DNA from 2 places in the Roseomonas sp. WA12 genome. Region 1 is predicted to be linked to the other one. Evidence: riboswitches for the same ligand, from Rfam matches in the RefSeq annotation. Region 1 holds a riboswitch; the other holds the start of a gene.
What was found. A riboswitch is a leader RNA that binds a small molecule or an ion and turns the genes downstream of it on or off. The one in region 1 is predicted to bind thiamine pyrophosphate.

Region 1 (15,198 bases):
CAGGCCAGCTGCGTCAGCTCGCCCAGCGTCTCCAATTCGGCGAATTGCGCAGCGTCGTTGGCATCCGCGATGGAGCCGGGGCGTAACCCGTCACCGAGGGAGAAGGAGACGTCATAGGCGCGGCAGATGTCGCAGATTTCCTCAAAATGCTCGTAGAGGAAGCTCTCGCGGTGATGGTGCAGGCACCACTTGGCCATGATGGATCCGCCGCGGGAAACGATGCCCGTCACGCGTCTGGCCGTCAGCGGCACATGCGCCAGCCGCACGCCGGCATGGATGGTGAAGTAGTCCACGCCCTGCTCGGCCTGCTCGATCAGCGTGTCGCGATACACCTCCCAGGTCAGGTCCTCCGCGATGCCGCCCACCTTCTCCAGCGCCTGGTAGAGCGGCACGGTGCCGATGGGGATGGGCGCGTTGCGGATGATCCAGTCGCGGATGTTGTGGATGTTGCGGCCGGTGGAGAGGTCCATCACCGTGTCCGCGCCCCAGCGGATGGCCCAGACCATCTTCTCCACCTCCTCGGCCATGGAGGAGGTGACGGCGGAGTTGCCGATATTCGCGTTGATCTTGACCAGGAAGTTGCGGCCGATCGCCATCGGCTCCAGCTCGGGGTGGTTGATGTTGGCGGGGATGATGGCGCGGCCGCGGGCCACCTCCTCCCGCACGAACTCCGCCGTGACGAAATCGGGGATGGCGGCGCCGAAACTCTCGCCGTCGCGCTCCAGCTTCGCACGGATTTCGGCGCGGCCGAGATTCTCGCGGATGGCCACGTATTCCATCTCCGGCGTGACGATGCCGGCGCGGGCATAGGCGAGCTGCGTCACGGCGCGGCCGGGCTTCGCGCGCAGCGGGCGGTGCTGCACGGGGAAGGCGGGGGTGAGATGGCTGCCGGAGACGAAGCCGTTGTCCTCCGGCTTCACCGCGCGGCCTTCGACCGCTTCCACATCGCCGCGCGCCTCGACCCAGGCGCGGCGCGGGCGGGGCAGGCCGCGCTCGATCGCGATCTCGCCCGCCGGATCGGTGTAGGGGCCGGAGGAATCATAGACGGTGACGGGCGGCTCGCCCGCGCTGGGGTGGACCGCGATCTCGCGCATCGGCACGCGGATCGCGGGGTGCAGCAGCCCCGGCTTGAACACCTTGGTGGAAGCGGGCAGCGGCCCGGTGGTGACGCTGGGCACGCCCTTCGGGGCGGGCCGCTCGGTGGTTTGGATGGACATGCGCCAGTGCTCCTTCGCCTTCGCGACGGACCCAGCGCTGGTCTGCAAAGATGGAAGGATGCCCCACGCAAGGCGTGATTCCCCATTGAATGGGGAATGGCAGGCAGCCGCACCGTCCCTACGCCAGCATGAACTGGATCAGGTTCATCGGGTCACGGCGCTGCCTTTCGGCCAGCCGTATCTCAGCCCCCTGTCGGGACCCCCCGGGTGAGACGGCAAGCCTCCGCCTGCGAGCGGCAGGTTGTCAATCGGCTAGAGTCCCGCGCCCCCATCCAGCGCGATGGCCTGGCCTGTCACGTTCCCGGCAGCAGGGGAGAGGAGATAGGCGGCCATGGCGGCCACCTCCTCCGCCGCCGTGATGCGGCGCGTGGGCGTGCCGGCCGCGGCCTCCTGCACCGTCATGCCCAGCTCCGCCCAGCGCGCGCGGGCCATGTCCGTCTCCACCCATCCCGGGCAGAGGGCGTTCACGGTGATGCCGCGCGGGGCGAGGCGCAGGGCGAGTGCGCGCATCAGCCCGATCACCCCGTGCTTGGCCGCGGAATAGGCCACCTGGTCAGGCACCGCGCGCAGACCAAGGACGGAGGCAAGGAAGACGATGCGCCCCTGCCCGTCGGGCAGCACCCCCGCCGCGCCTTCCGCGCAGCGCCAGGCACCGTCGAGGTTGGAGGCCATGATGCGGCGCCAGTGCTCCTCATCCACCTCGGGCGGATCGCCTCCTGCCACGCCCGCGGCGAGGATGGCGGCGCGGATCGGCCCGGCCTTGGCGAAGAGGCCGCGAACGGAGGCGGCATCGGTCACGTCGCATGGCATGAACCGCACGCCATCCGGCAAGCCCTCCGCGTCACGCCGCGCGGCGGCGATGACCGGCACCCCCTGCCCTACCAGAAGCCGCGCGCAGGCCAGCCCGATGCCGCGCGTACCGCCTGTGATCAGGACGGCGCTCATGCGGCGGTGGTGCCGCCATCCACGGGCATGACGATGCCGGTGACGAAGCTCGCATGGTCGGAAAGCAGGAAGGCCACCACCGCCGCGATCTCACGCGGCTGAGCAAAACGCTTCTGCGGCACGGCATCGGTATAAGCAGCTTCGGAAGAGGGACGGGACGGGTCACGCGCCGCCAGATCCGCGATCACTGCGCGTAGCATCGCCGTATCCGTGCTGCCCGGCGCGATGGCGTTGAAGCGCACGCCCTTGGCGGCGAAATCCAGCGCGGCAGATCGCGTCATCTGCGCCAGCGCGGCCTTGGACGCGCCATAGGCGGCGCTGGCCGGCTTGCCGATCAGCGCCTGGTCGGAGGCGATGTTCACCACCGCCCCGCCCCCCTTCAGCAGGTGCGGCAACGCCGCTTGCATCACCGCGAAGGGCGCCAGCCAGTTGATGCGCATGATCCGCTCGGCCTCGGCCAGCGGTGTGTCGATCAGCGTGCCGATCATGGTGTCGCCGGCATTGTTCACCAGCAGATCGAGCCCGCCCATCCTTGCTGCGGCCGCCTCCACCGCGGGGGCGATGGAGGTGATGTTGTGTAGGTCGTGCTCCGGCCGGTCCAGCCCCTCGACCATGGCGCTGGAGGCTTCCAGCACCGCGACGATTGCGGCGCCGATCCCGCCGCGATGCCCGGTGACGAGGGCGCGCTTCCCCGCGAGCCCGGTCTGCGCGATGTCCGTCGCTGCTGCCATCAACTCCACATGCCCTTTGCCACCAACCAGTCCTGGATGAGCGCGGCGACCTCGTCCCCGTTGCGGTCCATCATCACCATGTGGCTGTTTCCCTTGATGCCGCGCTCGGGAAGATCGATCACATCCACCGTTCCGCCGGCCGCGCGCACCCCCTCGGCGAAGCGGATGCCGTTGGCGCGGATGGTCGGCCAGCGCGCATCCTGGGCGATGTAGTCGCCGTAGATCATCAGCACGGGCACGCCCTTCAGCGCGGCGAGTTTCGCGGGGTCGCCGACCGTCGCGGGCTCGACCAGCACGAGGGCGCGTACCTTGTCCGGCCGCTCCTGCGCGGCACGCCAGCCGAACAGGCCGGCCTGGCTATGCGCCATCACGACGCTCGGCCCCACGCGGTCGAGCAGGGCGAGATAGGCATCGAGTGCCAGCGCATCCGTGGTGGTGAAACGCGGCACGCATTGCCGGACGAAGTTACGGTAGCTCGCCTCATCCGCGGGAAACTGGTTGCCGGGAAGGACGGACTTGCGCGCGTAGGAACCGGGGCCGTCGCCAATACGGAAGCGCTCATAGGGGTTGTCGATGGTGAGGAGGACCGGCTGGCCGCCCGTTGCCTCGGGGATCATCGTCCAGCCGGAGCGGCCACGCTCCACGGCGTCGGAGACGTAAACCGGCCAGCCCTGGCGCAGGAAGAAGTGCTGCCAGCCCTCGCGCCCGTCCGGCGTCGTCTCCCAGGTCGCGCCGGTCAGCCCGCCGCCATGCCACATCAGCAGCGGCACCCGGCCGCGCGCGGGTTCGGGAATCATGTATTGCGCGTACATGCCGGCGATGAGGTAGGTGCCGTTCGGGTCCACCTTGGCCGGCACGCCGCCCGGCGAGAACAGCACCTCCCGCACGGGCTGGCCGGAGACGACATGCTCCTTGCCGCCGACATGGAAGGAACCCCAGCTCGCTAGTGCGACCGGAGGTCTTGCGCTTGCAGCCGGGGACGGAATGGGCGCCTGCGCGAGACCGGCGCGGGGGGCTGCGGCAGCGGCAGCAGCCGAGATGGCCGCGGCATGCAGGATTCTGCGTTTCATGAGGTCGTCCTTCCCTACGGGGGCGACCTTTGGCGGCATGCCTCCCGGATCGCCGCATGGCGGCGACGGGAGACTGCCGCATGCGGCAGAGGCACGCCACCCACGGGCGGCGCGCTCCCTCCTGCCTAGGCCACCGCGGGGGCGAGTTGGCGCTCGCGCCGCAGCGACGGCGAGGCGAGCAAGATGGCCGCCACCGGAAACGCCGCCGCGAAGAGCGGCACGGTGGCGAGCCCCGGCCCGTGGTCGATCACCACCCCGCCCGCCCAGGCGCCAAGCGCGTTGCCCAGGTTGAAGGCCGCAATGTTGAGGCTGGAAGCGAGGCTCTGCCCCGCACCCTCGGCCCGTTGCAGCACCCAGATCTGCAGCGGCGCCACGGTGGCGAAGCCGGTCGCGCCCAGCAGCCCGATCGAGACGATGGCAAGAATGCCGTTGCCCATGGTCAGCGCCATCAGCAGCAGAACCACGGCGAGCGCGCCCATCGAGCCGAGCAGCGCGCGCCCGACATTCCGGTCCGCCAGCCTGCCGCCAAGGAGGTTGCCCACCACCAGCCCGCCACCAAAGACGAGCAGAATGGGCGAGACGGCCGCGTCGGCGAAGCCGCTGATCCGCGTCAGCATGGGCGCGACATAGGTGAATACCGCGAAGACGCCGGCGAAGCCGAACACGGTGGTGAGCAGCGCGATGACGACAGGGCCACGGGCCATGGCGCGCAGGTCGGCACGCCAATCGGAGGCTTCCGGGGCCGCCGTGCCCTTGGGCACGAGCAGGGCAATGATGGCCAGCGCCGCAATTCCGACCAGCGTCACCGCCCAGAAGGTGGCGCGCCAGCCCATGTGCTGGCCGAGCCAGGTGCCGAAGGGCACGCCGAGGATGTTGGCGATCGTCAGCCCCGTGAACATGGTGGCGATGGCCGAAGCGCGCTTGTCCGGCGCGACCAGCTCGGTGGCGACCACCGAGCCGACGCCGAAGAAGGTGCCGTGGGAAAAGGCCGTCAGCACGCGGGCGGCCATGAGAAGCCCGTAGCTGGGCGCCAGCGCGCAGGCGGCATTGCCGATGGTGAAGACGACCATGAGGGCGATCAGCGTGGTCTTGCGCGGCCATCGGGCGGTGAAGGTGGTCAGCAGCGGCGCGCCGATGACCACGCCGAGGGCGTAGCCGGAGATGAGCATGCCGGCCGCGGCGAGCGAGACGCCGAGATCGGCACCGACCTCGATCAGCAGGCCCATGATGACGAATTCGGTGACGCCGATGCCGAAGGCGCCGACGGTAAGGGCATAGAGGGCAAGTGGCACGAGAGGGGTCCTTTTGCGGCAGCGGTTCTGTCCGTTGCCGGAGCACATGGACCAGTTCCGGGCCGTGAATTAGCCTGCCGCTGGGAACAGCATCTGTGAAACGGCGGAACAGGGCGTATGGAGGTTAACCGCTCCGGCGAGATGGAGGTCTTCGTCCGCGTCGTGGAGTTGGGCGGTTTCTCGGCCGCGGCGCGTGCGATGCGAATGTCGCCCTCCGCCGTCAGCAAGCTCGTCGCCCGGCTGGAGGCGAGGCTCGGGGCACGGCTGGTGCAGCGCTCCACCCGCAAGCTGCAGCTGACACCGGAGGGAAGCGCCTTCTATGAGAGGGCCACCCGCATCCTGGCAGATCTCGAAGAAGCGGAGCGCGGCGTGGCCTCGGGCGAGCGGCCTGCCGGGCGGGTGCGGCTGAGCGTGAATGCCTCCTTCACCACCCATGTGCTGGCCCCGCTGCTGCCGGACTTCCTCGCCCGCCACCCCGAGGTCACGCTGGATATCCTGCAGACCGATGCGGTGATCGACCTGATGGAGGAGCGCACCGACATCGCCGTGCGCTTCGGCCCGCTGCGGGGCGCGGGCCTGGTCGCGCGCAAGCTCGGGGCGACGCGACTTCTGATCGTCGGCGCCCCGTCTCTGCTGGCCCGCACGGGCACACCGCGAACGCCCGCGGAGCTGGAGGGGCATGGGCGCCTCGGCTTCAACTACGCCCGGCTGCGGGAGGGCTGGCCCCTTATGCGGGACGGGCAGGTGGTGGCCCTGCCCGTCACCGGCCGCGTGCAGGTGAATGACGGCGAGGCGCTGCGGCAACTCGCCCTCGCCGGGGCCGGGCTTGCGCGACTGGCTGCCTTCACCGTGGCGGAAGACATCGCGGCCGGCCGGCTGGTTCCGGTGCTGGAGGACCACAACCCCGGCGACCTGGAGGAGGTGCATGCCCTGTGGCTCGGCGGCGGCAAGCTGCCGGCGCGGGTGCGGGCCGTGCTGGATTTCCTGGCAGAACGGGCCCGGATTCCCGAGACGGCGGCCTCCCCGGGCGCCCTCACCGGCCCCATCTAGAACGCGACATGGCCATCCCCTCCCCCATCCCCCGCGTCGCACTGGTCACGGGCAGCGCCAAGCGAATTGGGCGGGCTATCGCCCTTGCCCTCGCCGGCGCCGGCTTCGACCTGGCCCTCCATCATCGCGACAGCCGGGACGAGGCCGAGGAGACGGCGGCCGCCGTGCGCGCCGCGGGCCGCCGCGCCACCATCCTCCGCGCCGACCTCGCGCGGGAGGCGGAGGTGGAGCAGTTGATCCCGGACGCCACCGCCGCGCTCGGCCCAGTGGGGGTGCTGGTGAACAACGCCTCTACATTCGAGCGGGACGAGTGGGACAGCGCCACCCGCGAGAGCTGGGACCGGCACCTCGAGCCGAACCTGCGCGCACCTTTCGTGTTGACGCAGGCCATGGCGCTGGCCCTGCCGGATGGAGCGGAAGGCGCGGTGGTGAACCTGCTGGACCAGCGGGTGCTGTCCCTTACCCCGCATTTCGTCTCCTACACCGTGTCCAAGGCGGCGCTCTGGGCACTGACCCAGTCGATGGCGCTTGCCCTGGCCCCGCGCATCCGTGTGAACGGAATTGGGCCTGGCCCCACCGTGGCCAGCACGCGGCAGACCCCCGAGCAATTTTACGCCCAGTGCGAGAGCACGCCCCTGCACCATGGATCGAGCCCGGAGGAGGTAGCCCGGGCGGTGCTGGCCATCCTTTCCCTGCCCGCCATGACCGGGCAGATGATCGCGCTCGATGGCGGGCAGCACTTGCAATGGTCACCTGGCCCGTCGGCCCTTCGGCTTGGTCATGGGGGACCAGAAGAATGAATGCCTATGTCCCGGATGCTGCGCGCGGGTTGCGCCGCGTTTTCGTGCGCGACCTGGTGGTGAACGCGCGGCTGGGAATCCTGCCCCGGGAGGAGGCCGCGCCGCAGCGCGTGGTGATTGGGATCGAGCTGCTGGTGGCTGATGAATCCGCGCCCTCGGGCGTGGGCCCGGATCGGCTTGAGCGGGTGGTCGACTATGCTGCGGCGGCGGAGCGGGCGCGGGCCGTGGTGGCCAGCGGCCACATCCGGCTCGCCGAGACCCTGGCCGAGCGCATCGCCCTGTCCTGCCTGGAGGACCATCGCGTCGCCTCTGCCCGGGTCACGATCGAGAAGCCTGACATCCTGCCCGATGTGGGGGCCGTGGGAGTGAGCGTGGAAAGGGTGCGCGACACGGGCCCGTCACAATCATGACTTTGTCAACGCGATCACAGAAAGTTGAGTGAAATCCATCCCCTGACGGAAAGACCTTCCCCGTCCGGTTCTCAAACCGGGCCGGATGGTCAATGTGAACGAAGCATGAAAGCCCAGATTTCAGTCAAAAGCAACAAAGTCAGTAGGTTAAGTTATTGCCCAAATTTCAGGCAGCGGCGTCGGAACCCCTTATCCGCCGAGGCCGGAACCCTCATCGGGGGCCTGTGTCCACAAGCTTATCCACAGGTTCGGGGGACAACCGCGCTGAGCGGGGCTGAAACCCAACGGAAACAAGCCTGATGGCCTTCTCGAACGAACAGACCACCCCCGTCTCCCCCATCGAAGGCCGGGAGGTAATCGAGCGCGCCCTCACCACCCTGCCCTTCGCCCCCGGCGTGTACCGGATGCTCGATGCCAAGGGGGACGCCCTCTATGTCGGCAAGGCGCGCAGCCTGAAGAAGCGCGTCTACGCCTACACCCAGGTTCACAAGCTGCCCGACCGGCTGAAGCGGATGGTCTTCGAGACCCGGCACCTGGAGGTCATCACCACCGCCTCCGAGGCCGAGGCGCTGCTGCTTGAGGCCAATCTGATCAAGCGGCTGAGGCCGCGGTACAACATCGTCCTCCGCGACGATAAGTCCTATCCCTGGCTCGTCATCACGGAAGATCATCCTTACCCGCAGATCGCCAAGCATCGCGGCGAGCGGCGGAAGGGCGCCTCCTACTGGGGTCCCTTCGCCTCGGCCTGGGCGGTGAACCAGACGCTGACGGCGCTGCAGCGCGTGTTCCTGCTGCGCTCCTGCCGGGACACGGTGTTCGAGAACCGCTCCCGCCCCTGCCTGCTGCACCAGATCCGCCGCTGCTCCGCCCCCTGCGTCGAGCGGGTCTCGAAGGAGGAGTATGGCGAGCTGGTGCGCGAGGCGACGCAGTTCCTCTCCGGCGAGACGCCCTCCATCCAGAAGCGGCTGGCCAAGGAGATGGAGGAGGCGGCCGAGCGGCTGGAATTCGAGCGCGCGGCGGCCATCCGGGACCGCATCCGCGGCCTGACCCATGTGCAGGGCCGCGACCGCATCAATCTGGACGGCGTCGGCGATGCCGATGTGGTGGCGCTGCACCAGGCGGCGGGCCAGGCCTGCGTGCAGGTCTTCTTCTTCCGCGGCGGGCGGAACAACGGCAACCGTCCCTTCTTCCTCTCAGGCATCCGGGCCGATGCGGAGCCGGCGGAGGTCATCACCGCCTTCCTCGGCCAGCTCTATGACGACCTGCCGCCCCCGCCCCTCGTCCTTGTCTCCCACGATCTGCCCGAGGCGGATCTGGTGGCGGAGGCGCTGTGCCTGCGGGCCGACCGCAAGGTGGAGGTCCACGCCCCCAAGCGCGGCGACAAGCGCGCGGCAGTGGAGCACGCCCAGACCAACGCGCGCGAGGCGCTGGAGCGCAAGCTGGCCGAGGGCGCGGCCCAGGGCGAGCTGCTGGAAGGGGTCGCGAAGGTATTCGATCTCTCCTCCATCCCTGAGCGGATCGAGATCTACGACAACTCCCATATCCAGGGCACGAACGCCTATGGTGTGATGGTCGTGGCCGGGCCCGCGGGCTTCCTGAAGAACGCCTATCGCAAGTTCTCCATCCAGGGCGGCGGCACCCGGGCCGCGCCCGGCCCGGGGAAGGGTCGCAAGGGCGCCGAGTCCGGCCCAGCCCCCGCCGATGTCAGCGGCGTAGAGCCCCTGGCGCAGGAGGATGTGCGCGCCCTGGCCCATGACGCCGCCGGCCGCACCGCGGTGAAAACCACCGGCGGCCCGCGCGGCGGCGACGACTTCGCCATGATGCGCGAGGTCTTCGAGCGCCGCTTCGGCCGCGCCCTGAAGGAGGACCCGGAGCGGGAGAGCGGCACCTGGCCCGACCTGGTGCTGATCGACGGCGGCCTGGGCCAGCTCAATGCCGCCCGCGACATCCTGACCGAGATGGGCATCCACGACGTGCCGCTGGTCGCCGTCGCCAAGGGGCCGGACCGGGATGCGGGGCGGGAATGGTTCCACCGCACGGGGGCGGAGCCGATCCAGCTGCCGCCGCGCGACCCCGTCCTCTACTACCTGCAGCGGTTGCGGGACGAGGCGCACCGCTTCGCCATCACCACCCATCGCGCCGGCCGGTCCAAGTCGCTGATCCGGAGCGAGCTGGACGACATCCCCGGAGTCGGCACCGCCATCAAGCGCGCGCTGCTGAACCATTTCGGCTCGGCGCGCGGCGTGCGGAATGCCTCGCGGGAGGATCTGACGAACGGCCCGGGCATCGGCCCGGCGGTCGCCCGGCGCGTCTACGAGCACTTCCATCCCGGCACCACCGGCCCCGCCGAAGCCGCGAAGCCCCGCCCTGCTGCCCGAAAGGGCGCCCGGGTGAAGGCCGCGCCCGTCTCCATCCTGGCCGAGGCACCGGAGGACGGTCCGGATAATGGGCCGGAGGGAGAGGGCGGACCGCCCCAGGCGGCGGACGCGCTCGGCCATGAGGTGGAGGGGTGATCCGGGCCCGCGTTCCCCCATCGGCCGATCTGGGTTAGGGGAGGCGGCAAGGAGACGCGGATGCCCACCGACCTTCCGAACCTGCTGACGCTCTCCCGCATCGCGGCGATCCCGCTGCTGATCGCGCTGATGTTCCTGCGGACGCCCGTGGGGGACATCCTGTCCTGCGCCGTCTTCTCCGCGGCCGCGATCACGGACTACTTCGACGGCAAGATCGCCCGCGAGCGCGGCTCCCTCTCTGCCTTCGGCCGGATGCTGGACCCGATCGCCGACAAACTGCTGGTCGGCGCTGCTCTCATGCTGCTGGCCGGAATGGAACGGCTCTCCCCGCTCGGCCTGCTTCCCGCCATTGTCATCATGCTACGCGAAATCCTCGTCTCCGGCCTGCGGGAGTACCTGGCGGGGCTTCGGATCGGCCTGCCGGTCACGAAGCTGGCCAAGTGGAAGACGGGGTTCCAGATGGGTTCCATCGGCACGATCGTGGCCGGGGACAGCGGCGCTTCCGCCATCGGGCTGGGCTTCCTGCCCATCTCTTGGCTCGGGGAAGCCGGGCTCTGGGTGGCCGCCGCTCTCACCCTGGTGACGGGCTGGGACTACATGACGGCCGGCATGCGCCATGCGGCGGCCGAGGACATGGCCGGCCGCAGGGCACAGGCCCTGGACGCGGAGAGGAGCCGGGGCGAGGCCGGGTAGCAAGACAGGCCCTGCGCGCGCATCTTGCGGTGCAGCGAATCCCAGCCCTTCTAACAGCAATGCACGAGAGGCCCGCCCGACGGGCCGATCCGAAAGGACCTCGAACCATGGACCGCATCCGCCCCTCCCGAGCGGGCCTGCCGGGTCTGCCGCTCACCATCCTACCGCTCGCCCTGCTGCTTGGCGGCTGCTTCGGCGATGTCGACTTCGCCCCCTTCGGCCGGCGGGACCCGATCGGCGCGCCCGACAGCCTGACCGTGCGCCGTGTGATGGGCACGCCCGCCGAGGTTCCGGCGCTGGAGCCTGAGCCCGGCAATGTGTGGCCCGGCGAGGAAGCCCCGCGCGCCACCCTGCAGAACCCGGACGCCGCGACGGTGCCGCCGCAGGACCGCACCCGGTCCGAGGGGCTGGAGCGCGCCCAGGGCCGCGGCCGCGCGCCGGACGGCCCGACGCCGCGCGCCGCGACCGAGCGCGGCCCCTATGTGCCGCCCGAGGCCGCACCTAACCCGCGCGCGCCCCTGCCCGGCACTGTCACCCCGCGCCGCCGCGGCAGCTCCGAGCCGTTGCCGCCGCTCGATCCGCCGCCCTTGCCCCGCGCCGGCGTGCCGCAGGGCGCCTATCCCTCCCCGCCCGCTCCGCGGGTCGAGGGCACGGTGATCCCGACCCCGGGCGGCCCCGCCACCATCACCGGCGGTGCGGGCAGCGTCCAGACCTATACCCAGCCCGGCGTGGGCAGCGGCACCGCCATCCGCCAGGGCGGCACGACGACGCTGATCGGTCCGGACGGCGGCATCCAGGTGGTGCCGACGCCCTGATGAGCATTTTGGGCTGAGGGCCGGGCGATGAAGATTCTCTACTTCGCCTGGCTGCGCCAGCGCGCCGGGATTGGGGAGGAGCAGGTTTCCCCCCCGCCCGAGGTGCGGGATGTGGGCGAGCTGATGCGCTGGCTCGCCACGCGCTCCCCCGGCCATGCCCAGGCCTTCGCCGACCTGGCCCAGGTGCGGGCGGCGGTGAACCAGGACTTTTGCGGCCCCGATCATCCGGTGAAGCCGGGCGACGAGGTGGCCTTCTTCCCCCCCGTGACGGGCGGGTAGGGCTTATGGCCGTCACCCCCACCATCCGCGTGCAGGAGGCGGGCTTCGACCTGGAGGCAGAGACCGCGGCGCTCTCGGCCGGGCGGGTGGATGTCGGCGGGATTGCCAGCTTCGTCGGGCTGTGCCGGGCCGATGACGGGCTGCAGGCCCTTGTCCTCGAGCACTACCCGGGCATGACCGAGCGCGCGATCGCCAGCATCGCTGAACAGGCCTGTGAGCGCTGGCCGTTGAGCGGCTGCACCGTCATCCACCGCCACGGCCGCATCCTGCCGGGCGAGGGGATCGTGCTGGTGCTGGCCGCCAGCCGCCACCGCGTGGCCGCGCTGGAAGCCTGCGCCTTCCTGATCGACTGGCTGAAGACCGGCGCCCCCTTCTGGAAGCGTGAGGAGTTCGCCGGCGGCACGGAGCGCTGGGTGGAGGCGCGGCAGGAGGACGAGGCGCGCTCGCGCGAATGGGGCTGAAGCCCCTTTCCTCGATACTGGTGGGGGCGCTGATGCTTGCCTGGCCGGCGCTGCTGGCGGGCTATCCCCTGGTGTTCAGTGATACGGCCGCCTTCCTGCAGCAGACGCTCGGCCCGCTGATGATCTGGGACAAACCCTGGATCTACGGGCCACTCGCCTTCCCCTTTCATTGGCATACCAGCCTGTGGCCGGTGGTGGTGGGGCAGGCGCTGATGCTGTCGCATCTGCTGTGGCTGATGCTGCGCGCTTTCGGCGGCGGGGCCGCACCGGCGCGGCACCTGCTGCTCTGCGGTCTCATCGCGGCGCTCACGGCCGCGCCGTTCAGCGTCGCGCTGGTCATGCCGGATGTCCTCACCCCCGCCGTCGTGCTCTGCGCGCTGCTGGTGGGCTTCGGCCGCGCTGCCCTCTCCCGCCGGGAGGTTCTGTGGCTGACGGTGCTGGCGGCCGTCGGCACCGCCGCGCATCTCTCCCACTTGCCCCTGCTCGGCGCACTGATGGTGGTCTCGCTTTTCGCGGGATGGCGCGCCGCCGCGCGGGTGGCGGTTCCGTTGGCGGGAGCCGTGGCGCTGCTGCTCGCGACGAATCTGGCCGGCCACGGGCGTCTCTCGCTCTCGCCCTACGGTTCCACATTCCTGATGGCGCGGATGATCGCCAACGGTCCGGCGATCGACGCCATCGACGCGGCCTGCCCCGAGGCCGGCTGGGCCCTCTGCGCCTTCAAGGGCGCGCGGCTGGATCCCTACGGTCCCCGCGCCTGCATCCTTCGCCAGTGCCCGCGCGAGCTGCTGCCGAGCGACATCCTTCTCTGGGAGCCGACCAGCCCCATCAACCAGGACGAGAACGGCCGCCCGCGCGACTTCGGCGGCCGCGCCCTGTCCGGCGAGGCGCGGGAGATTCTGCGCGAGACTATCCGGCGGGACCCGCTGGGCGTGGCCTGGGATGCCGTGCGGGACACCTTGACCCAGCTCTTCGCCCGCAACCGCCTCGGCGACACGCTGGAGCGCCGGCATATCGGCGAAGGCCTGCTCGGCTCCATCCAGGCCTTCGGCCCCGCCGAGGCCGCGCGGTTCCAGGCCGGCGCGCAGTGGCGCGGGGCGATGCCGGCGCTGGTCGGGCCGCTGCTCTGGGTGCAGGGGCCAGTGCTGGCACTGGGCGCGCTGGCCCTTGCGGTCCTGGGTTGGCGGATGCGGCGGGACAGGGTAGCGCTCGGGCTGGCGATCGGGATCGGCATCGGCCTGCTTGCCAATGCCTTCGCCACGGGAGCGCTGAGCGGGCCGCATGACCGTTACGGGGCACGCCTGGCCTGGGTGCTGGTGATGGGGGCTTTCCTGCTGGCCGTGCGGCGGCTGGCCCCGGTTGCGTCAGCCCACCGAACCTAGAGCATCAATCCCGCCCGGACGGGCTGAGGTCTCTCACTACCGGCGCAGGCACGCCATCCGTGGCCTCGTGTTGCGCGGCATCGGCAATGGCACCGGCCGGTTCACGCCCGGCCGCATGAAGCGCCGCGCCTCGGCACGACCGCCGATCAGCAGGGCGGGCTGCAGGCCGGGGGCGCAGAGATTGGCCAGGCCGCGCATGGCCGGCAGCGGCACGGCGCCGCCACGTCCCCAGGCGGTGCCCAGCCGGGCCAGGGCAACGCGGCGGTTATAGGCGGCGCCGCGCTCGGCCTCGCCGGAATGGTAGCGGCCGATGGCCGCGCCCCAATCGGGGCTGCCGGCGCGCAGGCTGTTCAGGAAGCGGGCGGCGTAGCGGGTGTTGGTCGCGGGATCGAAGGCGGCGTCGAGGGACGCGAAGGCGGCGGGGTGATGCATCAGGTTCACCTGCATGCAGCCCACATCGATGGAGCGGATGCCGCGGGCCTGCAGCGCGGCGACGGCGGCGACGGCGGCGGCCTTGGTGGGGGCGGTTCCGCCATCCCCCTCAGCGTTCCAGCTCCAGGGCCAGGCTTCCGGGCGACCGGTTGGAGAGGCGCGCCCGGCCTCGACGAGCGCGATGGCGCCGAGCAGGCCTTCAGGGATACCAGAGCCCGGCTCTACCGCGGCGATGGCACGGCGGCAGGCAGACCAGTCATCCGCGGCCGGTGCCTGGGCACGAGCCGCCTCTGGCGCGAGGGCAGCCAGCAGAATCACGCCGGACAGGATGGGGCCGGACAGGGCGGAGAAGGACAGGGTGCGGCGCGGCATGGGCGGGGAGGTCGCCGTCCCGCGCGCCGGGGTCAAGAAAAAGGGTCGGGAGGCGGTCAGCCCACCGCGGCATCCGCGGCCTGGCTGGCGCGCCGGTTGGCGCGATCCTCGGCCCGGTCGGCAGCGTCCTCGGCAGCTTCGGCCGTGCGGGCGCGCCTCTCGCAGGCGGCGCGGATTCGGTCCAGCTCCTCCTCGGTCAGGTGCTCGATGCCAATATAGGCGTTGCCGGCTGCACTGGTACGGATCAGCTCGTCGAGCTTCGCCTGAATGGCCGCGCCGTCGCGGTTCTGGGTGTTCTGGATGAGGAAGACCATCAGGAAGGTGACGATGGTCGTGCCCGTGTTGATGACGAGCTGCCAGGTATCCGAAAAGCCGAAGAAGGGGCCCGACACCGCCCAGGCGATCACGGTCACGACGCAGAGGATGAAGGTCATCGGCCGGCCGGTGGCCTGGGCCACGCGGCTGGCCACCGTGTTGAACAGCTTTGAGAAGGTCATGGCGTAGGGGCGTACCGCGGTTCGCGCCAGGAACTGGATTCGCGCCGCGTCCATCACAAGGGTTAGACGAGCCGGCCTGCGAGACGTTTCCGCGAATTCATCCCGGATCCAGCAGAGCGCCGGCTCAGCCCTTCTCGATGATCGCCTTGATGCGGGTGGCCAGTGCCTCCATCGCGAAGGGCTTGGTCAGCACATGCATGCCGGGCTCCAGGTGCCCGTTCCCGATCGCGGCGTTCTCGGCA
Region 2 (15,198 bases), 1.2 Mb from region 1:
GCTGGACGCAGCTCTTCGCCGCCGAAGGATTCGACGCCTTCGACCCCATCCGGCGGACGCTCTGGGGCGATGCCGATGTGGAGCCCTGGATGCAGCAGAACGCCCTGCTGTTCCTCCGCCGCGACCAGCCCGTTCCGAAGAGCCTGGAGCCCTTCCGGATCACGGGCGAGCCCGCGACCTTTGTCCACAGGGTCACCTACACCCGGCTGATCCGCCGTATCAGCCAGCTCAAGAAGGAAGTCGCCGACCGCCAGCAGGCCGCCGGCGCTGCACCGCGCGCCGAGGCGCCGGGCAGTTCCGGGCTGCCGCGCCAGGCCAATGCGGCAGAGGTGACGGACACCCTCGTCCGGAACCTGCGGGCGGGCACGCCGAGCAGCCTCGTCCGGCTCAGCCACTGCGAGTCCAAGTTCATCAACTGGCCCGACGTCTTCACGCGCGAGGAGATCAACAAGTCCCTCCGCCGGCAGTTCGGCTATGTGGACATCGAGAACCGGGACATCGACGCGATCGCCGCCATGATGCGCGCCGCGGTCGCCTGCTCCGACATCGTCGGCGTGCCCGTGCTGACCAAGGACGAGCGGGCCCGGATGGAGGCGGGTGACAACAACCTGCGCCTTTGGAACGAGGTCGCGCCGGCCTGCCAACGCCACCGGCTGCTGCATGCCGATACGACCATCACCTCCCCGAACATCCATCTGCGCCTGCAGGACAGCAATTTCCTCGAGCACATGGCGGCGGTGGCCCCGGCGCTGACGCTGATCGGCTGCCGCGACCTGCGCCCGCAGTTCCGCCGGCTGGGCTTCGCCGATGTCGAGCACATCCCGGTGCCCGAAGCCTACCGGACGCGGCCGCGCGACCTGCCAGTGACGCGCCACTACCCGGATGCCTTCGACGCGATTGTGGCCCGTATCCGGGAGGCGCGGCGCGGCGGCCTCTATTTCGTCGGCGCGGGCGTGCTCGGGAAGGTCTACTGCCAGGAAGCCCGGCTGGCGGGCGGCATCGCCGTCGATGTCGGCTCGGTGATGGATGTCTGGGCCGGGGTGGTGAGCCGGACGGGGTTCGAGGGCCGCGTGCAGCTCTACGCCCTCGAGGCGCGCTGACCGGGCCTGCCGGCGTGAGCGAGCCGCTTCCCCCGACGGACGAGCCTCCCTCCGAGCTGGAGCGGGACTATCTCCGCCGCCGCCTGGAGTACCAGCCATGGCTGGCGGGCCGGGCGGGAGAGGAGGAGCGGCGGGAGCAGGAGGAGGTGCAGCGGATCCTCGCCCGTCATGCCGGCGCGAAGATCGGCAAGGGCTGCTTCGTCTCGGCGCTGGCGAATATCTTCACGGACCGGCTGGTGCTCGGTGACCGGAGCTGGATCGCGGCGGGGGCCATCCTGCGCGGCATCATCCGGATCGGGTCACAGAGCACGATCAATCCCTACGCCCACATCGCCGGGCGGGTGACGATCGGCAGCGGGGTGCGCATCGCGGGCGGCGTCGCGCTCTACGGCTTCAACCACGGCAGCAGCCGCCTGGATCAGCCGATCCATCGCCAGCCCCGCACCTCCAAGGGCATCGTCATCGGGGACGGTAGCTGGATCGGCGCAAACAGCCTGGTCGTGGACGGGGTTTCCATCGGGCAGCACTGCATCGTCGCCGGCGGCGCGGTCGTCACGGCCTCCTTTCCCGACTACAGCGTCCTCGGCGGCAACCCGGCACGGCTGATCCGCAACAGGCAGGAGGGGGAGAGCACCGCCTGATTTTAGGCCGGCGTCACGGCGCCTTGTGCCGGAACCAGAACTTGTTCCCGCCGACCTCGCCCGCGTAGCGGCCTTCCGCCATGACCTCGCGCACCGCCGCGCTGACGCCGGAGAAATCGTGATCGTCCCCGATCAGCATGCCACCCTCGTTGAGGAGCGGAAGCCAGCCGCGCAGGTCGCCGATCACCGATTCATACTCGTGGTCGCCGTCGATATAGATCAGGTCGGGCCGCAGCCTGTATGCGGCGAAGAGCTTCGCGGCCGCCACGCCGGTGAGCGGCAGCGGCGTGATCCGGGCCTGGTGGCCGGTCGCGATCACGTTCGACAGGAACTGGAAGTACAGCGTGGGGAAGCCGTTCCGCATCCGCAGGTCCGCCCGGCTGCCCGTCCCCTCCGTTCGCTTCCAGTGCTGCCAGTTGCCCAGCCAGGTGTCGACACAGACGATCTCCGCCTGCAGCCCGATCTCCTGGCAAATTCCGGCCATGTGGATGGCGGAAGCACCCTTCCAGGTACCGACCTCCACGATCAGCTTCGGCCTCTGGGCAGTGATCGTCCGGCGAAAGATCGGGTCCTTCGACCCCCAGCCCTGCATGTCCTGCGGATAGCTGTGCTGCAGCTCGGCATAGGGGTCCACGTCGTGCAGCAGGCGCCGGACCCGGCCGATGCTCGGCGGTGCGGCGCCCCCGGCCTCCCCTGGCCCGCCAGGATTGTCCTCCGGGATCCGGCCAGGCGGGCGGCTTCCGGTCACCACGAAGTCCGGGAAAGTGTCGCGATCCGCTTCGGGCGGAAGTCGTCGGATGTCTGCATGAGAAGATCCTGCCCGCGGCGTCCACCAAGGCTAGCCGAAGGGTCGCACCGCGGAAAGCGGGCGACGGGTCAGGCCGCTTCCCTCTTCTGGCCCCATGCTGGACACGTGTTCCGGTATCGCTTGATGATCCATCCTCCTGAGCGCAAACTCCTTTCGCTCCCCGACCTTGCCGTCCTGGCTAGCCGAACCATCCGGTTCCGGGATTGTTTGTCCGGGGTGAAGGGGCACGGCCTCGGTGAGGAATGAGATGAGTACGCCCCCTCCGTCCGGCACGGCCTCCCCTCCCGCGGCTTCGGGCGCCGGCACCAACCCCGGCCAGCAGCCTGCGCTCACCTCCGCCGTAGCAGGGTTCGCGCTCGCCGGCTCGGTCGGGGTGGTGGTGCCGAACTACAATTATGCCCGCTACCTCCCGGGACGCCTGTCCTCCATCATGGCGCAAGGGGAGTTGGTGGGCCGGCTGATCTTCCTCGATGACGCATCCACCGACGACAGCATGGCCGTGGCCGAGCCCCTGCTGGCCCGCTTCTCCTGCCCGGTCACGGTGCTGCGCAACGCCGTGAACTCGGGCTCGGTCTTTCGCCAGTGGGCGCGCGGGCTGGAGAGCGCCGATACGCCTCTCCTCTGGATCGCCGAGGCCGATGACGGTGCAGAGCCTGGGATGCTGGAAGCCCTGGCCAGACGGCTGGCCGAAGACGAGGCCGCCGTTTTCGCCTTCTCCGATTCCGTGGGGGTCGGGCCGGACGACGCCGTTGTCGCCGAGAGCACGAAGACCCACGCATCCGCGTTGGGCGACCATGTCCTGGACCGTGACGCGACGCTGTCGGGAACGGACTTCCTGCGGCGGTGCCTCTGCCCGCGCAACCTCGTGGTCAGCGCCAGCGCCGTCCTATGGCGCACGCAGGCGCTGCGCGCAGCGCTGGAGAGGCTGGGCGATATGATCGACCGCTGGCGAGTGGCCGGCGATTGGCGGATCTACGCCGAGGCAGCGGCCTCCGGCGGGCCGGTGCATTACGACGCGCGGCCCTTCAATCGGCACCGGCGCCATGGCGCGAGCGTGACCGGCGCGCTGCCTCGCCCCCGCCACTTTGCGGAGGTAGTCGCGATGCACGCCAACCTGCGCCACCTTCTCGGCCGCGATACGATGAATGATGAGCGGATGCGCCGCCATCTCGTTGATCTCCGGCGCTCCTGGGAGCTTGCATAAGATCGTGCGGCATCAATCTGGAAGCGGCCGGCCGACCGGTCTCATAAATGGCAGCTTGGCACGCATTCTAGAGCGCCCGTGTAAGGGAGGTGGGCTGCCGCCTGAGCACGCCTCGTGAGCACGGATGCGACGCCGCCGCCAATCGAGGCTGCCCGCCCGGCCAGCCGAGGCCATATCGAGGTCTTCGGCCGGCGCGACCGATTTCTCCATGTGGCCGGCTGGTTCCGCGCCACCGCAGAGCAGCTCGCGGCCGCGACACCGCGTCTCGTGCTGGCCTGGGGGGAGGAGCGGCGCGAGATGCCGCTACGGCGGCTTCGCGAGCGGCGCGACCTGCCCGCCCAGGGCCAGCTTCCCCCCGGCCACGGCTTCCAGGTGCTGATCGAGGCTCCGGAGACGGAGGACGCCGCTTCCGCCACGATGCTCCTGGGCGAGGAGGCGGTGCCGCTGAATCCTGCCGCCCTTCAGCCCAGGCCCTTCAGGCCGCGCGGCGGCATGGACGCGCCCGACCGCGAGGGTATCCGCGGCTGGGTCTTCGACATTCCGGGGGAGGAGCCTCTGGTCCGCATCGACGGGGGCGAACCGATCCCGGTGCCGCTCACGCTGCCGCGCCCCGATCTGCCTTTCGACGACGGCTCGGACACGCTGCTCCTTGGCTTCCATCTCTCCGTCGAGGCCCTGCGCCGCATCCGGCCGGACGCCGTGCTCACGGACGGAAAGCCGCATGAGGTCGTCCTCGTCGCCTCCGGGGTCGAGCTCGCCCAGGGCACGCTGGTGCTGGTGCCCCCCGCTGCCCCCGGGCCCGCGCCCGGAGCCGTTCCGGGTCAGACGCCCCGGCCGAAGGGCGCGCGCATCCACGGCCATGTCGAGATCTTCGCGCGCCGGGGACGATTTGTCTTCGTTGTTGGCTGGTTCCGCGCCCCCGAGGACCGGCTCGCCGCCGAGACGCCGTGCCTCATCCTGCGCTGGGGCGAGGAGCAGCTTGAGATGCCGCTGCGCCGCCTGCGGAACCGGCGCGACCTGCCCGCCCAAGGCGACCTGCCGGCCGGCCGCGGCTTTCAGTTTCTGCTGAAAGCCCCCGAGACCGGCGATGCGGCCACGGCCGCGCTGCGCCTGGGAGAGGACCTCTCGCCGCTCAATCCGCCAGCCCTGCAACCGACGCCCTTCACCCCGCGCGGCACCATGGATGTCGGCGACCGCGAGGGGGTGCGCGGCTGGGTGCTGGACGAGGCCGGGGCACCGCTCTTCCTCGTGCTCGACGACTGTGAGCCGATCCCGGTCCCGCTCACCGTCCAGCGCCCGGACCTGCCCTTCGACAACGGCACGGACAGCTTCCTCTTCGGCTTCCACCTGCCCATCGAGGCGCTGACCGACAGCCTGCGCGACAGCGACCCGGGTGCCCTGCTCTTCGACGGAAAGCCGCGCGACCTCGTCCTTCTCTCCTCCGGCGTCGTGATCGTCCGGCGCACCCTCGCCTTCCGGCGCGACATCATCGGCAAGCTCGAGCGCACCGACAACGAGGAGGCGAAGGGCTGGGTGGCGGAGCGCGGCCGGCCGCAGGACATGCAGGCCGTGGACCTGCTGCTCGACGGCACGCGCTGGGCGACGGTGACCGCCGATATCGACCGGCCCGACCTCACCCGGGCCGGGGTGGTCCATCGCGGCGGCGGCTTCCGCATCGCCCTGCCCCATCTCCATCCCGGGGAGGGCGGGCCGCTGGGCATCGCGGCCATGCCGCGGCTCGCGGTGCAACCGCTGGCGGGCGAGGTGGTGAAGGAGGCGGTCCCGGCCTGGCGAAAGGGCCGCGGCGACCTGGCCTTCCGCCTGCCCGAGGAGGGCGGCCCGCGCGTTGTCGTCGTCGTCCCGATCTACAACGCGGCCGCCGAACTGGACCGTTGCATCGCCAGCCTCGTGCGCCACACCACCGCCCCTGCCCGGCTGATCCTGGTGGACGATGCCAGCCCGCAGCCGGAGATGGCCGAGGTGCTGCGCCGCTGGGCGGACACGCCGGGGATCGAAATTCATCGCAACCCCGGGAATCTCGGCTTCACCCGCACCGCCAATCGCGGCATGGCGCTGGCCGGGCGGGACGACGTGGTGCTGCTGAACTCGGACACCGCGGTCGGGCCAGGCTGGCTGGATGGGCTGCGCGCTGCCGCCTATTCCGGGCCGCGCACGGGCACCGCCACCGCCATATCGAACAACTCCGGCGCCTTCTCCGTGCCCGAGCTGGGCATCGACAACCCGATGCCGCCCTGGTTCGGCGTGGACGAGATGGCCCGGCTGGTGCGCGGCGCCGCCCTCTCCCTGTACCCGACTGTGCCGACCGGGCACGGCTTCTGCCTGTATATCCGCCGCGACTGCCTGGACGAGGTGGGCGTGCTGGACGAGGCCGCCTTCCCCCGCGGCTATGGCGAGGAGAACGACCTCTGCATGCGCGCCGGGCGCGCGGGCTGGGAGAATGTGCTGGATGACCGGACCTTCGTCTGGCACCAGCGATCGGCCTCGTTCGGTGCCGAGAAGCAAGGGCTGAGCGCGGCCGGCAGCCAGGTGGTGGACGAGCGCTACCCGGATTACCGCACGCTCATCGGCCTGTTCGAGAGGGACCCGGCCATCCTCGCCGTGCGCTGGCGCGTGCGACGCGCCGAGGCAAGGGCGCGAGCCGTGGGAGCGGTACCGCGCCCGCGCGTGCTCTTCGTCATCTCCACCGAGAGCGGCGGCACGCCGCAGACCAACCGCGACCTGATGGACGCGCTGTCGGACCGCTACGAGCCCTGGGTGCTGCGCTGCGATTCCCGGGCCCTCACCCTCTCCCGCCACATCCCTGCCGAGTTGCGGGCCGAGGGCGGGCCGGTCGCAGAGCCTGTGGAGGAGCACCGGCTGGAGCGCCGGATCGCGCCCGCCACCCATGGCAGCGCCGAGTACGACCGCATCGCCGCCGACCTCATCCTGCGCCACGGCTTCGAGCTGGTGCATGTGCGCCACATCGCCTGGCACGGCACGGGGCTGACGCGGGTATGCCGGCGCCTGGGCGTCCCTGTCGTCTTCTCCTTCCATGACTTCTACACGGCCTGCCCTGTGACGAAGCTTCTGGACGCCGAGGGGCGCTTCTGCGGCGGCCCCTGCACCGAGGGCGAGGCGGATTGCACGGCGGAGCTGTGGCCGGCGGAAGCCGTCCCCCCGCTGCGCCACCGCTTCGTCCATCGCTGGCAGGAGATGATGGCGGAGGCGCTGCGGGCCTGCGATGCCTTCGTCACCACCTCGCCCTCCGCACAGCGCGTGATGACCGACAACTTCCCCTTCCTGGCGGAGCGCGACTTCCGGGTCATCCCGCATGGCCGCAGCTTCGCGCGGATGGAGGGGCTGGGTGCCGAGCCGAGCCTGGATGAGAAGCTGCGTGTGCTGGTGCCGGGCAATGTCTCGGGCGCCAAGGGCGGCGGGCTGGTCGCGGCCATGGCGGCGATCGACCGGGGGCGGCAGGTGGAGTTCCACGTCCTGGGCGGGGTGGATTCCACCCTCGCCAACGCGCCGGGCATCGTGCTGCACGGCCGCTACGACCGCGCGGACTTCGCGGCGCATGTCGCGCGCATCCGGCCGCATCTCGGCGCCGTGCTGTCGCTCTGGCCGGAGACCTATTGCCACACCCTCACGGAGTGCTGGGCCGCCGGTCTCCCCGTGATGGCCACTGCCCTGGGCGCGCTGGCCGAGCGCATCGGCGAGAGCGGCGGCGGCTGGCTTGTCGATCGCTGGATGGAGCCCGAGGCAATGCTCGCCGAACTGCTGCGCCTGCGCCGTGACCCGGCCGAGGTGCGCGCGCGCCGTGACGAGGTGCTGGACTGGCAGGCGCGCACCGGGCGCCACCGCACCACCACGGCCATGGCGGCTGAATACGACCGGCTGTACCGCGAGGTGCTCGACCGCCGCCGCGCCTTCCGGGCGGAGCCGGAGCGGCCCCGCGTGGTGCTGACGCTCGATGCGCCCCGCGGCGCCCTGCCCTCGCCGCTCGCCGCCGCCACGCGCAACGCGGTGTCCCGCCCCTTCATCTTCCGCCCCATCCTGCCCTCCTTCTCCTTTGGCGACCCCTCCGCGGGGACGGCCGATGCCGTGCTCGTCGCGACCGATGCGCTGCCTGCGGAGGATCTGGCGGCGCTGCGGCAACGCTGCGCCGCCATCGGCCTGCCGGTGATCGCGGCGCCTGTCGGCGAGCCGGAAACGGGCGCACCGGGCGAGGAGATCTTCCTGGGCGAGGGATTGGATCTGGCATCCTGGCTATCGGACGGCCCGCCTGCCGTGCCCGGGGCCGCGTCGGCGGCCGGGCCGGAGGCCGGCGTGCCCTGCCGCGTGCTCTTCGCCACCACCGGGGACGACGCCCAGCTCGCGGCGCTGTACCCCGTCTTCGATGACCTGACGGCGCTCGGGGTGGCAACGCTCGGCGTGCTCGGTGCCCTGCCGGCGGCCTGGTATCAGGCCCTCGGGGTCGCGGAGATGGACGGCGTAGCGGCCCTGCGCCGCACGGCACGCGACCACGATCTCGGCCTCGCCCATGCCGGGCCGGCCCTGCTGGCCATGCAGGCGGCGGGCCTTCCGGTGCTGGCTATCCCGCCCGCCCTCGCCGGCGAAGATCCCGTAGCCGCAGATCTGGCGCGGGACGTGCTGCTGCGCCAAGTGGCAGAGCTTTCCGTCGATACGCCCCGCCGCGCGGCGCTGGGCCGGGAGGGACGGCGTGCGGCACGCGCGGCGATGCTGGCGCACCCGGCCGGAACGGGCATCGATCTCCACCTGCGCAGCCTGCTCCGGGACCAACAGGCCCCGCCCTCGGCGGAAGCCGGGGAGGAGGGGCCACACGGGCTGCTGAGCGAGGATCCTGTCGCCTGACCTTGACGAGCCTAAAACCGGTCGGTGCGCGGAGGGGTCGCTAGACCGACATCCCCGCGCACCAGCCGGACGACCAGGCCCATTGGAAGTTGTAGCCGCCCAGCCACCCCGTCACGTCCACCGCCTCCCCGATCACATGCAGCCCCGGCACTGCCTTCGCCGCCAGGGTTTGCGGCGACAGGGCCGCGGTATCGACGCCACCGGCCATCACCTCCGCCTTCGCGTAGCCCTCGGTGCCCGTCGGCGTCACGGCCATGCCCTTCAGCATCGCCGAGACCTCCTTCAGCGCCTTGTTCCCGAGCTCCCCGATCGGCCGCGTGTGCCCCGCCAGCCGCGTGGTGCCGAGCGCCGCGGCCAGGCGCTGCGGCAGGCGTTCCGCCAGCACCGTGTGCAGCGCGGCGCGCGGCCGTTCCTCCTTGCGCGCCAGCAGCCAGGCGGTGGCGTCCACATCCGGGAGCAGGTCGAGCTGGACGGTCTCCCCCGCCCGCCAGGGCGTGGAGGCCTGCAGGATGGCGGGGCCGGACAGGCCGCGATGGGTGAACAGCATCGCCTCGCGGAAGCGCGTCGCGCCCGCGCGCGCCTCCACGGGCAGGGAGACGCCCGAAATCGGCCGCATCAGCGCCAGCTCGGCCTCGCCGAAGGTCAGCGGCACCAGCCCCGGTCGGGGCTCCACCAGCGCCAGGCCGAAGCGGCGCGCGAGGTCGAGCGAGAGGCCCGTCGCGCCCATTTTCGGGATGGAAAGGCCGCCCGTGGCCAGCACGAGGGCCGGCGCGGTAAAGGTGCCGCGATCCGTCTCCACCCGAAAGGTATCGGCGCGGGTCACGTCGATAATCCGGTGGCGCAGGCGCAGGTCCACGCCGCCCGTCTCGCACTCGTCCAGCAACAGCTGCACGATCGCGCGCGCCGAGCCGTCGCAGAAGAGCTGGCCGAGGGTCTTCTCGTGATACGGGATGCGGTGGCGCTCGACGAGCGCGATGAAATCGTCCTGCGTGTAGCGGGCGAGGGCCGAGCGCGCGAAGTGCGGGTTGGCCGAGAAGAAGCGGGACGGCTCGGTCCCGGTGTTGGTGAAGTTGCAGCGCCCGCCGCCGGAGATGATGATCTTGGCGCCCGGCGCATCGGCATGGTCGAGCAGCAGCACGCGCCGCCCGCGCTGCCCCGCGGTGAAGGCGGCCATCAGCCCGGCGGCACCGGCGCCGAGGATAATGGCGTCGAAGGCGCTCATCCCATCAGCCGTTTGATGACGGAGAGCGGGGTCGTGTAGGGCGGGTAGCGCATGGGCGGATCGATCCCGGCAGGCTGGCGGAAGACGGCGCGCGCGTTGGAGAAGGCCTCGAACCCTGCCTGCCCGTGATACCGCCCCTGCCCGCTCGGCCCGACGCCGCCGAAGGGCAGGTCGGGCACGGTGCAGTGCACGATGTGCTCGTTCACGCAGAACCCGCCTGATGGCAGCGCCTGCGCCACGGCATCGGCGAAGCCGCGATCCCGCGTGTGGACATACAGCGCCAGCGGCTCAGCCTGCGTGGACAGTTCCGCGAGCAGCGCGCCACGGTCGCGCCAGGGGACGATGGGCAGGATGGGGCCGAAGATCTCCTCCCGCAGCAGGGCGGGATCGGGATTCAGCATCAGCGTCGGCTGGATGTGCAGCGCGTTCCTGTCCACGCCGCCGCCCTGCACCACGCGTCCCCGCGCCAGCACGGCCTCCAGCCGGCCGAGATGCCGCGCATCCACCACGCGCTGCATCCCGCGGCCATCGGCGCCGTAGAAGCGGCGGATGGTCTCGCGCAGCGCGGCGGTCAGCGCCTCGGCGCGGGATTCATGCACCAGCACATGGTTGGGGGCGAGGCAGGTCTGCCCGGCATTCATGAACTTCGCCCAGGCGATGCGCCGCGCGGTGAGCCTGACATCCGCGCTCTCGTCCACGATGCAGGGATTGGCGCCGCCCAGCTCCAGCGTGGTGGTGGCCAAGTTGCGCGCCGCGGCCTCGGCCACCTTGCGGCCGGTCTCGGTGCTGCCGGTGAAGAAGATGTGGGCGAAGGGCTCGGTCGTGAGGGCTGCGGCGAGATCGGGGCCGCCCTGGGCTACCTGCACATGGCCGGGCGCGAAGCAGCGCGCCGCCATGACCTCCAGCACCGCCGCCGTGCGCGGCGCGACCTCGGAGGGCTTCAAGACCACCGTGTTTCCTGCGGCGACGGCGCTGACCAGCGGCACGAGGCAGAGCTGCACCGGGTAGTTCCACGGGCCGAGGATCAGCACCGCGCCCCGCGGTTCCATCCGCAGCGCGGCGCGGCCGGGCAGGTGGAACCAGCGCCCACCCACGCGCCGCTCCGCCGCCCAGCGGGGCAGGCGCTTGAGCGTGAGCGCGATCTCCTGCCGCACCAGCAGGATCTCGGAGGTCCAGGCCTCGAAGGCGGACTTGCCGAGATCGGCCGCCAGGGCCGCCAGGAGGTCGTCCTCCATCGCCGCCAGCCCGTCGCGCAGCGCCAGCAGCGCGGAGCGGCGGGCCTCCAACGGGCGGGTGGCGCCGGTGGCGAAATGGGCGCGGGCGGCTGCCAGCAGGGCGGGGGCGTCGGCCATGCGCCCCCTCTACCCCGCGCGCCGTGGGAAGGCGATGGACAGCCGGGGGCCGGACCACTCATGGCCCGCAGCCCCCTCCAGGATCAACGCCGCGCCAGCCATTGCACGAGCTGCCCGCGCAGCCAAGCCTCGCCCGGATCCTGGTCCACCGCCGCCCGCCAGGCCATGTGCAGCACCGATTCAGGGCAGGGAAAGGGAGGCGTATCCACCGCGAGGCGATCCAGTTCCCCCAGCGCCTGCAATGCATCCACCACCGCCTCGGTTACCAGGCAGAGCAGGTTCGTGCCCATCAGGGTGCGCGGCATCAGCGCGAAATCCGGCACGCCGAGAACCACCTGCCGGCTCCGGCCCAGCTTTGCCAGCTCCTCATCCGCGAAGCCCGTGAGGTCGCCCCGTGGGGTGACGAGCATGTGCGGCCGGGCGCAATAGGCGTCCAGGTCCACCGGCCCGGGCGAGGCGGCATCGCGCAGCACGCGCCAGCCGCCGCGGCGCAGCACCCGCAGCTTCGCCGCCGCCGGAAGCTCCACGACATGCCCGAGCGCCAGGTTGATCTCGCGCGATTGCAGCATGTGCGGGATGGTGCGGAAGCTGGCGCTGCGGACGATCATCCGGCAGTGCGGCGCGGCCTGCCGCAGCATCGGCAGGAAGGGGATCATCGTCATCGCGACGTCCTCGCTCATGCCCATGCGGAAGGTGCGGGTGTCCGTCGCCGGGTCGAAGGGCACGGCGCCCGCGATGGCGCCGGCCATGCTCTGCAGCGCGGGGGCGAGCTGCTCCATCAGCGCCTCCGCCCGCGGCGTCGGCTCCAGCACGCGGCCGTTCCGGATGAACAGCTCATCCTTGAAGATGGCGCGCAGCCGCCCGAGGGCGGAGGAGGTGGCAGGCTGCGAGAGGAACAGCGTTTCGCCGGCCCGGGTCACGCTGCGTTCCCGCATCAGGGCGGTGAAAACCGGCAGCAGGTTGAGGTCGAACTGCCGGAGCCCGGCCTCATCCGCGCGCTGGTTCATCCTGCCCCACAAGCCTTCCGTGCCGATCCGGCCGTATCATGCAACGGGGCACTTCCATTCACTAGACGGATACGGCCTATCCGCCGCATGCGTTGGATCCGCCCCGCGCGGGGGTCCATATCCCGGCCAGACGACGACGACATAGTGCCGCCGCCATTCACCAAGGATATAGCGCGATGTCCACTTCGCTCACCAAGACCCTCCGTACCCTCGGCCTTGCCGCTGCCCTAATGGGCCCGGCCCTCGGTCAGGGCGCGCTTGCCCGCACCGCCTGGACCGTCGATGGCCCGATCGACCTGCCCGCGGTTTCCCGCAACGCCGCCCCGCAGGGCACGGCCGATGTGAACCCGGCGCTGAACACGCTGGAGGAGAGCGGCGCGACGGGCGGCGACGGCCAGCACAGCTGAGCGGGCCGATGCCTGCCAACGCGTGAAAGGGGGTCGCCGGCATGTCCGGCGGCCCCCTTCGCGCGTCAGCCCCGCCGCAGGTTCCACAGATACGGGTTGGGGCCCTGCAGCACACCCGACAGGTCCGCCCGGAACCCGGTCTTGAGCACGAAGAGCCCGCTGGGCGCGAAGCCCACATGGTCCCAGGCCGTGCGCTGCACCTCCGCAAAGGCGGCCGATTGCGCGGCGGGGTCAGGCGCATAGAGCCAGCGCTCGATATTCGCCTCCGTCGCCGGATCGGTCGGCCACCCGAACCAGGCGGTCGGCCCGTCGCCGCGGATGCCGGAATTCACCGCCGGATTGGCGATGGAAGCGGCCGGGAAGTTAGTGGGGTAGATGCTCCAGCCGCCATGACTCGCATCCTCGCGCGAGTTGCGGCGCGTCAGCATCGCGGCCCAGTCCATCTCCTGCAGGTCCACCTGGAAGCCGAGCTGGCGGCACACATCCGCGGCCAGCCGGCCCTGGGGGGCCACGGCCGCGAAATCCGTGGGGTTGATCACCACCACCTTCGCCCCCTCCGCCCCTGCCGCGCGGATGGCGGCGCGGGCGCGGGCGAAGTCGCGCGGGGGGGACGGGAACTCCACCACATCGGGCAGGGTGCAGGGGAACAGCGCGTGGCACTCGCGCCAGTCGCCAGGGGCGGCGACGGAGGCCATGTGGTCGGGCTGGCTGATGCAGTCGCGCACGGCGCGACGCACCTCCACCTTGTCGAAGGGCGGGTGCAGGTGGTTGAAGCGGATCACGCCCAGGAAGCCGATCGGGTCGTAGATCTGCGTGCGGATGTTGCGGTCCCGCGCCAGCAGCGGCAGCAGGTCCGGCAACGGATATTCCACCCAATCCACCTCGCCCCGTTGCAGCGCCGCGCCAGCCGTCGCGCCATCGGGGATGATGTGCCACTCCAGGCGATCGAAATGCACGCGCTTGCCGCCCGAGGCGCCCTCGGCGGGTTCATCGCGCGGCACATAGGCCTCGTTGCGCGCATAGGCGACAAAGCTGCCCGGGTTGAACTCGGAGGCAATGAACTTCCACGGCCCGCTGCCCACCATCTCCGGCACCGGCCGCGCCGGATCTGTGTTCGCCAGGCGCTCGGGCATGATGAAGGGCGGGATGCCGGCGGGCTTGGCCAGGGCGTAGAGCATCGCCGGGAAAGGGCGGTTCAGCCGGATGGTGAGTGTCCGGTCATCCGGCGCGCCCCATTCGGCCACGGCGCGGGCCAGGATCTGCCCGAACAGGTCCCGCACGCACCAGCGCTTCAGGCTGGCGACGCAATCCCGCGCCCGCACTGGCTCGCCGTCATGGAAGCGCAGGCCGTCGCGCAGGCGGATGGTCCAGAGCAGGCCGTCCGCGCTCATCTCGTGCCCGGCCGCCATCTGCGGGCGCGGGTGCAGCTTTCCGTCCGTGGCGTAGAGCGTGTCAAACACGCAGAAGCCGTGGGTGGTGCTGATCGTGGCGTTCTGCACGATCGGGTCCAGCGCCGTCAGCGCCGCCTGCGGCACGAAGCGCAGCGTGCGGGCGCGCGCCGGCTGGGCAAGGGTGGGTTGGGCCAGGCTGGGCAGTGGAAGCGCCGAAAGGACGGCGCCTGTCAGCAGGGAGCGGCGTTGCATGGGGTCTCCTCCTTCCCGCCAGGCGGGGGCGGAGACGGCTGGCCCGGACGCGACGCACCAGCCCACGGGCACGCCGTTCCCCGACCAACCGCCTGAGGAGCGGAATGGAGGGTTGGCGGGCTCGCGTGTTGCGGGCGCATGGTCGTCATGGTGCACCGATCCCTACGCCGGTCCGAACCGGGTCAGGTTCCAGGGGTCGCGGGAAAGTCCCGCCTCTCAGCCCGAAATGGGCTCCCCCCGGTGTCCGCGGCTGGTATGGCGCGCCGCCTGTCGAAAAGGCAAGCTGCGACACCGCCTCCCGCCCGGGATGGCCGCTCCGGCCCGGCTCCGCTAGGACTGTTGCGGTAAAGCATGCCCCCGTGGCCGCCGACGGAGCCCCGCAATGCCCCTTTCCAGCCCCACCGACCGCTCGGCGATGCCGGCCTGAGCATGGGCCGCATCCTCGTCACCGGCGCGGCCGGCTTCATCGGCGCCCATCTCTGCCAGTCCCTTCTCGCCCGCGGTGAGGAGGTGATCGGCCTCGACAACTTCAACCCGTACTACGATCCCGCGCTGAAGGAGGCGCGCGTCAACGCCCTCACCGGCAATGCGCGCCCAGGTGCCTTCCAGATGCACAGGCTCGAGCTGGCGGACACCGAGTCCCTGCTCGCCCTCATGGCCGCGAACCCCGATATCGACCGCGTCGCCCATCTCGGCGCCCAGGCCGGCGTGCGCTGGTCGCTGGAGGCGCCCTTCGCCTACACGGCGGCCAACGTCACCGGCCATCTCGGCATCCTGGAGGGCGTGCGCCGCTCCGAGGGCCGCATCCGCCACACCGTCTATGCCTCCACCAGCTCCGTCTACGGATCGCGCAGCGAGGGCGGCGCCTTCCTCGAGACCGACCGCGTGGACCGCCCGGCCTCGCTCTACGCCGCCACCAAGCGCGCGGGCGAGCTGATGAGC

Region 2: another riboswitch for thiamine pyrophosphate. It lies ahead of ACVBD7_RS18400 (ABC transporter substrate-binding protein); the one in region 1 lies ahead of thiC (phosphomethylpyrimidine synthase ThiC).

The regions. Positions count from the first base shown of each region.
Region 1 is NZ_CM135108.1:2,668,719-2,683,916, forward strand. It holds gene thiC (phosphomethylpyrimidine synthase ThiC) at 1-1,217, opposite strand, end outside; TPP riboswitch at 1,315-1,433, opposite strand; gene ACVBD7_RS12805 (SDR family NAD(P)-dependent oxidoreductase) at 1,470-2,162, opposite strand; gene ACVBD7_RS12810 (SDR family NAD(P)-dependent oxidoreductase) at 2,159-2,893, opposite strand; gene ACVBD7_RS12815 (esterase) at 2,893-3,963, opposite strand; gene ACVBD7_RS12820 (MFS transporter) at 4,089-5,255, opposite strand; gene ACVBD7_RS12825 (LysR substrate-binding domain-containing protein) at 5,373-6,305, shown strand; gene ACVBD7_RS12830 (SDR family oxidoreductase) at 6,314-7,105, shown strand; gene ACVBD7_RS12835 (dihydroneopterin aldolase) at 7,102-7,515, shown strand; partial or broken gene uvrC (excinuclease ABC subunit UvrC) at 7,815-9,854, shown strand; gene pgsA (CDP-diacylglycerol--glycerol-3-phosphate 3-phosphatidyltransferase) at 10,089-10,721, shown strand; gene ACVBD7_RS12850 (hypothetical protein) at 10,829-11,536, shown strand; gene moaD (molybdopterin converting factor subunit 1) at 11,564-11,815, shown strand; gene ACVBD7_RS12860 (molybdenum cofactor biosynthesis protein MoaE) at 11,821-12,276, shown strand; gene ACVBD7_RS12865 (hypothetical protein) at 12,267-13,655, shown strand; gene ACVBD7_RS12870 (transglycosylase SLT domain-containing protein) at 13,692-14,459, opposite strand; gene ACVBD7_RS12875 (low affinity iron permease family protein) at 14,516-15,010, opposite strand; gene ACVBD7_RS12880 (PAS domain-containing protein) at 15,081-15,198, opposite strand, start outside.
Region 2 is NZ_CM135108.1:3,855,332-3,870,529, forward strand. It holds gene ACVBD7_RS18355 (class I SAM-dependent methyltransferase) at 1-1,100, shown strand, start outside; gene ACVBD7_RS18360 (acyltransferase) at 1,115-1,741, shown strand; gene ACVBD7_RS18365 (class I SAM-dependent methyltransferase) at 1,755-2,489, opposite strand; gene ACVBD7_RS18370 (glycosyltransferase family 2 protein) at 2,797-3,753, shown strand; gene ACVBD7_RS18375 (glycosyltransferase) at 3,868-8,625, shown strand; gene ACVBD7_RS18380 (NAD(P)/FAD-dependent oxidoreductase) at 8,666-9,847, opposite strand; gene ACVBD7_RS18385 (aldehyde dehydrogenase family protein) at 9,844-11,199, opposite strand; gene ACVBD7_RS18390 (LysR family transcriptional regulator) at 11,283-12,206, opposite strand; gene ACVBD7_RS18395 (hypothetical protein) at 12,383-12,613, shown strand; gene ACVBD7_RS18400 (ABC transporter substrate-binding protein) at 12,679-14,256, opposite strand; TPP riboswitch at 14,398-14,504, opposite strand; gene ACVBD7_RS18405 (NAD-dependent epimerase/dehydratase family protein) at 14,608-15,198, shown strand, end outside.